2 regions of the Cupriavidus sp. FW305-26 genome follow, and region 2 is predicted to be linked to the other one. Evidence: predicted binding sites of a transcription regulator. Region 2 holds the regulator's gene; the other holds the start of a gene.
What was found. Region 2 encodes sigma-54, which starts transcription at its own class of promoters, with help from an activator protein. Its sites were predicted from a motif close to TGGCANGNAANCTGCTTT; they were not measured.
Positions count from the first base shown of each region.

Region 1: AC3WQZ_RS00155 (GTP cyclohydrolase II) is a predicted target of sigma-54. The motif match lies at 2,140-2,157, and genes of this name have one in related genera.

Region 1 is NZ_JBYTAH010000001.1:35,175-38,581, reverse strand. Features, by position in the region: gene AC3WQZ_RS00160 (URC4/urg3 family protein) at 1-847, opposite strand, end outside; gene AC3WQZ_RS00155 (GTP cyclohydrolase II) at 844-2,082, opposite strand; gene AC3WQZ_RS00150 (acyltransferase family protein) at 2,359-3,407, opposite strand, start outside.
Region 2 is NZ_JBYTAH010000032.1:49,453-52,859, forward strand. Features, by position in the region: gene lptA (lipopolysaccharide transport periplasmic protein LptA) at 1-272, shown strand, start outside; gene lptB (LPS export ABC transporter ATP-binding protein) at 341-1,141, shown strand; gene AC3WQZ_RS18315 (RNA polymerase factor sigma-54) at 1,276-2,757, shown strand; gene hpf (ribosome hibernation-promoting factor, HPF/YfiA family) at 2,806-3,156, shown strand.

The DNA.
Region 1 (3,407 bases), on a different contig from region 2:
CCGGCCATACCGGCCCCAGGCCGACCAGCAGCGTGCGCAGCAGGAAGCCGGCGTCGAGGTGCCCGTTGACCGCATGCGCCTTCAGGTAGTCGTACAGGTTGCCCAGCCGTGCCGGCCGGCCGAACAGCGCCGGGGTCGCCTCCATCACCTCGCCGAGGCGGCGCAGCAGGCCGGCGCGGCCTTCCAGCCCCACCAGCGGGTTGTGCTGCGCGACCTGGAAGGCGTGGGCGATGCTGTCGGCATCGATGCGCTGCAGCCGCTCGGCGTCGGCGCGCAGCGGATCGCCCGGCGCGGCCGAGAAGCCGCCGCGCGCGAACAGGTCGAAACTGGCCACGCCCAGCCCTTCCGAGCGCGTCAGCACCAGGTCGCTGGCCGGATCGCGGTAACGCCAGTCAGGGCCGGCGCCGGCATCGAGCAATACGCTTGGAATCACCAGGTCGATGCCGATGCGGGCGCGCTCCTCGCGGTGCTCGGGCCCGCTCAGCGCGGCACGCTCGCACAGCACCTGCCACCGGTCCGCGCGCTGGTCGACGCCGGCGCTTTCAAAATGGCGCCAGCGGCTGTGGTACGGCACCTGCAGGTCAGGATAGCGCTGGCGGATGGTGCTGGCGACATAGTCGGCAATGGCATGCACGCGGTCCGGATGCCAGGTGAAAAGTTCGGACGCGCCGCTGGCCACGTTCTCGGTGACCGCCGCGCAATGCGTGCGCACCGCCTCGGCACACAGCAGCGCCGAAGCGGGATGCCCTTCCGGCACCGGGCTCAGCCAGCCGGCACCCGGCCGCATCTCGTTACCTGTGCCCTGGCGGTCCATGCCGGGCTTGCCATCCTCGGGAAACATCGTCATTCGTTCAACCCCCTGCCCTTTGCCAGGGCCAGTTCGTTCGCATCCGGCGGCGTGTAGTGCGTAAAGTAGCCCGCGGCCACCTTGGCATCGATCTCGACACGGGCGTCGGCGGGAATCAGGGTCTCGGGGATGGCCACCTGCTCGACCACCTCGATGCCCTGCGCCACCAGCGCGCCATGCTTCATGTTGCTCATCGACGCCCAGCGGTCGATGCGGCGGATGCCCAGCCAGTGGAACACATCCGGCATCAGCTCCTGGAAACGCATGTCCTGCACGCCTGCCACGCATTCGGTGCGGGCAAAGTAAGTCTCGGCACGGTCGCCGCCTACCTGCCGCTTGCGGGCGTTGTAGACCAGGAACTTGGTCACCTCGCCCAGCGCGCGGCCCTCCTTGCGGTTGTAGACCACCAGCCCGACACCGCCCTGCTGCGCCATCTCGATGCACACCTCGATGCCATGTGCCAGATACGGCCGGCAGGTACAGATGTCTGACCCGAACACATCCGATCCGTTGCATTCATCGTGCACGCGGCAGGCCACGCGGGTTTCAGGCTTGCCCAGCTGGCTCACGTCGCCGAAGAAATACAGCGTCATGCCGCCGATGGGCGGCAGGAACACCTTCAGGTCCGGCCGCGTCACCAGTTCCGGGAACATGCCGCCGGTCTGCTCGAACAGGCTGCGGCGCAGCACGCTTTCCTTGATGCCGAAACGGGCCGCCAGCCCGGGCAGATACCAGACCGGATCGACCGCAGCCTTGGTCACGCGCACATCGCCATTGGCATGGAGGATGTCGCCGTCGGGCTTGAGCCGGCCGGCCGCGATGGCCGACATCAGCTCCGGCATGTTGATATGCGCGCGGGTGACGGCGATGGTCGGGCGGATATCCACGCCGGCCGCGATGCGGTCGGCAAACACGGTGGACACCAGGTGGCCCCACGGATCCAGCGAAACTATCTTCTCCGGGTCGCCCCACTGCGGATGCGGGCCGATCGCCTCCGCCGGCGCGGTATCGGTCAGGTCGGTGCGATGGTCGCGCTGCAATGCGCCCGCGGCAACCGCCAGGGCCCGGTAGATGGCGTAGGCACCTGCGTGAGTGCCGATCACATTGCGCTGCGCCGGATTCGCCAGGCTGGCGATGACCGGCCCGCGCTCGGCCGCCGTGGGGGCGCCCCAGTGGATAGGCTCGGCCGGCTTGTCGCGGCGTGCGTGCGAGGTCAGGACGATATGGTCGGACATGGCACCCTCGGTTCCCGATGGAATCCTGACCAAATGGTCAGGTTTACGATTCCATACTAGGCAACCTTTGTGCCATCGCCCAATGCCATTTACGCGAGTGTTGCTCCGATGTGTGTGGCGCCGAACGCAAGTTTGCGCGGGCGGCATGCACGCATGGCGTGCAGGCGACGTGGCATGACGGGTGCACAAGCACCAACAAGAAGCGCGCACGGCCATGCTGGCACGTCGCCGTCCGGGAGAAGCCGTACCACCGCTGCACGGCCATGCCTGCAAACGTTACACGCTTTGCCGGCTGGCGCGGTCGCGGCCGTTGCCCAGCAGCGCACGCAGCGCCGCCAACGGCCGGGCGCTTTCGATGTAGCGATAGAACAACGCGCCGGCCACATTGCTGAGCGCCCATGCGGCAACCATGCCGAGCGCGTTCAGCACCGGCTGGCCCGGCGCCAGGTTCGACACCAGCGCGTTGACCAGCAGGCAGACCGGAAAGTGAACCAGGAACACCGAATAGGAAATGCGCCCGAAGAAGCCGATCACGCGCGCCCGCGGCCAGCGCTCCAGCCAGCCGCCGCGGCGCGCCACCGCCAGCAGCAGCGCAGTCGCCAGCGCCACCGCGATGCGCAGCCGGAAATCGAAGGCCAGCGCCGCCAACGTTACCGCGCCGAGGACCAGCAGCGGCAACACCGGGCGACCGGGGTTGGACGCCCAGTAGGCCAGCGCCCCCATGCCATAGGCGCCGAAGAAGTACAGCGCCCAGATATCCCACGCGGCATCGCGGTTGAACCAGAACAGCGATGCCACCGCCACCAGCACCACAATGCCAATGCTGACCCCGGCACCCGCTGGCGCTTTCCCGCGCGCCACGGCGCGCGCGGCCCACAGCGCACCCAGCAGCAGCGCAAACAGCTGCAGGTCGATGGCCACGTACCAGACCCCGGCCGAGAGCGCGTCGACATCGAGCACGTTATGCAGCAGCGTCACGTGCGCAAGGAACTGCAGCAGGCCGGGCGGCGCGGGGATCGAATCATGCACCATCCATTGGCGCGCCAGGGCGGCCCCGGCAATGCTGAGCAGCAGCGCCGCAGCAAAGGGCACCACCAGCTTCTGGTAGCGCCGCCACAGCACCAGCAGCGGATGCTGGCTGATTTCCAGCTGGCCATGCGGCGCCAGGCTGCGCGCGGCGAGGAAACCGCTGACCACCAGAAAGACCTGCACGGCGATGCGAGCGTAGTCGTAGAGCCAGTCCACCAGCCCCGGGGCCAGCCGATACGCGGTATCGGACATCGGGCCATAGAAGGCCAGGTGATGGAGCACGATCAACTGGGAGC
Region 2 (3,407 bases):
AGTACTCCAAGCTGATCGGCAATGCCCGCATGGCGCGCCTGCAGGGCGCCAAGCAGGTCGACGAGATCCGCGGCGCGGTGCTGACCTACGACAGCCGCAAGGAGTTCTACACGGCTGCCGGCGGCGGTAGCGGCGACGCCGCGGCCGCCAATCCGTCCGGCCGCGTGCGCGCGGTGCTGTCGCCGCGCCAGGACCAGAAGGCCGGCGCCACGGGCAGCGGCGGCTCGCCGCTGGACCTGAAGCCGGCGCCCGCGCCTGCCAACAAACCCTGACGCCTGGCGCCGGCTGCGTGCATCGCATGCGGCCGGCGCCAGAAACGCCTGAACGCCAGACTGTGCCAATGACCGATACCGCAACCATCGCCGACAAGCCTTCCGTCGAAGCCTCCACCGTCCTTGCCGGCGGCAGCACGCTGGTCGTGCGCCACCTGAAGAAACGCTATGGCTCGCGCACGGTGGTCAAGGACGTCTCGCTCGACGTGAAGAGCGGCGAGGTGGTCGGCCTGCTCGGGCCCAACGGCGCGGGCAAGACCACCTCCTTCTACATGATCGTGGGCCTGGTGGCGCTGGACGAAGGCGATATCGTGCTCGACGGCGACCACATCAGCGGCCTGCCGATCCACGAGCGCGCGCGCATGGGGCTGTCGTACCTGCCGCAGGAAGCCTCGGTATTCCGCAAGCTCAACGTCGAAGAGAACATCCGCGCGGTGCTGGAGCTGCAGGTGAGCAACGGCAAGCCACTGCCCAAGGCCGAGATCGAGCGCCGCCTGGATTCGCTGCTCGACGACCTGCAGATCGCGCACCTGCGCAACAACCCGGCGCTGTCGCTGTCGGGCGGCGAGCGCCGCCGCGTGGAAATCGCGCGCGCGCTGGCGTCGTCGCCGCGCTTCATCCTGCTGGACGAACCCTTCGCCGGCGTGGACCCGATCGCCGTGGGCGAGATCCAGCGCATCGTCAGCTTCCTCAAGGCACGCAATATCGGCGTGCTGATCACCGACCACAACGTGCGCGAGACGCTCGGCATCTGCGACCACGCCTACATCATCAGCGAAGGCACGGTGCTGGCCGCGGGCCAGCCCGAGGAAATCATCGCCAATGACGCAGTGCGGCGCGTCTACCTGGGTGAGAACTTCCGCATGTGATGCAGCGGCCTGCCATGGAGCGGCAGGCCTATTCGCGGGCGCACGTGGGCCTGCCACAGCCAGCAGCGATCAGACCGCATAAGCGATAGCAATTTCCGTTCCAACAACGGAAAGATGCGCATAGAATAGGTCGCATGAAACCGTCGCTACAGCTCCGCCTTTCCCAGCATCTGGCCCTGACCCCGCAACTGCAGCAGTCGATCCGGCTGCTGCAGCTTTCCACGCTGGAACTGCAGCAAGAGGTCGAACAGGCACTGACGGAAAACCCTCTGCTCGAACGCGAGAACGACTGGATCGAAAGCCCGCTGCGCGTGGCGGCCGATGGCTCGGTCAACCTGCAGAGCGCACCGGCGCCCGCGCCGGCAGAGCCGCAGGGCAATGGCGAGGCCCGCGCCGACGGCGCGGCTGACGACGACAGCTATGGCGACAGCGGCAACGGCGACGACTATGGCAGCGGCGACTGGAGCCTGGACGACTTTGCCCGCCGCCCCCAGGGCGACGAGGACGAAAAAACGCCGATGCAGCTGCGCGAAGCCGAGCCCACGCTGCGCGAGTACCTGATGGAACAGCTCACGCCGCTGAAGATCTCGGCGCGCGACAAGGGCCTGGCCATCTTCCTGATCGAATCGCTCGACGACGATGGCTACCTGAGCGCATCGCTTGAGGAGATCTGCACGGAGTTGCCGGAAGAACTCGAGTTCGAGATCGAGGAGGTCCACGCCATCCTCACGCTGCTGCAGAGCTTCGACCCGCCCGGCGTGGGCGCGCGCAACGCCGCCGAGTGCCTGGCCCTGCAGTTGCGGCGCCTGACGCACCCGCAGCGCGAACTGGCCCTGAACATCGTGACCAACCACCTGGAGTTGCTCGCAGTACGCGACTACACGCGGCTGAAGAAGGCGCTGCAGGTGGATGAAGCGGCGCTGAAGTCCGCACACGAACTGATCCGTTCGCTGGCGCCCTACCCCGGCCATGCATACAGCCGCCCGGAGGCGGACTTCGTGGTGCCGGACGTGTTCGTGCGCAAGGGTGGCGGCGGCTGGATCGCGCAGCTCAATCCGGATGTGATGCCGAGGCTGCGCATCAATGACATGTATGCGCAAATCCTGCGTGGCGCAAAGGGTGAGTCCGGCACCGCCGGGCTGCAGCAGAAGCTGCAGGAGGCGCGCTGGCTGATCAAGAACATCCAGCAGAGGTTCGACACAATCCTGCGTGTCTCGCAGGCCATTGTCGAGCGTCAAAAGAACTTTTTCAGCCACGGCGAAATCGCCATGCGCCCCTTGGTTTTGCGGGAGATTGCCGATACACTGGGTTTACACGAGTCAACCATCTCCCGGGTGACGACCAATAAATATATGGCAACGCCGATGGGTACTTTCGAACTGAAGTACTTCTTCGGCAGCCACGTGTCCACCGAAACCGGTGGCGCGGCTTCGTCAACGGCCATCCGCGCCTTGATCAAGCAACTGATAGGAGCCGAAGACCCGAGGAATCCCCTTTCCGACAGTCGCATTGCCGAACTGCTGGGCGAACAAGGCTTCGTTGTCGCACGCCGCACCGTTGCCAAGTATCGCGAAGCCCTGAAGATCCCCGCAGTCAATCTCCGCAAGTCTTTGTAGCCGAGCCCACCGCCTGCCTGGTGAGGCTCTTTCAGAAGGAGAAGCGCTATGAACTTCAAGATCAGTGGACACCACCTGGACATCACGCCCCCTCTGCGTGAGTACGTGGAAACGAAGCTGGAGCGAATCGTCAGGCATTTCGATCAAGTCATTGGCGTTAGTGTGCTGCTCTCTGTCGACAACCATAAGGAAAAGGACCGGCGTCAGTACGCGGAAATCAATCTACATCTCAAGGGCAAGGACATCTTTGTCGAAGCGCATCACGAAGACCTGTATGCAGCGATCGACGCACTCGTCGACAAGCTGGACCGTCAGGTGATCCGCTACAAGGATCGCGTGCAAGGCCACGACCGCGAAGCGGTCAAGTACCAGATGGCCGCAGCGCAAATGCAGCAATGACCGTGCCCGGCAGCCCCGCAGCGGGCTGCTGAATCAGGATTGAACAGGCAAGCCGCGCCAAGAAGCGCGGCTTTTTTGCGCCCTCGCGTTCCCGGTTGCCGCCGGCATGCCGCGCCCGCACTGGCGGCGCGCCCCGGCTGTGGCGCCGGAGCCGATGCTTTTCACCCGAATGAGCAAGGGTGTTCGCAAGCGCTGCGCCAAGGTGTATGCTGCGCCATACAAAGAGAGGGAATCCTGGCCGTGCCCCGCAC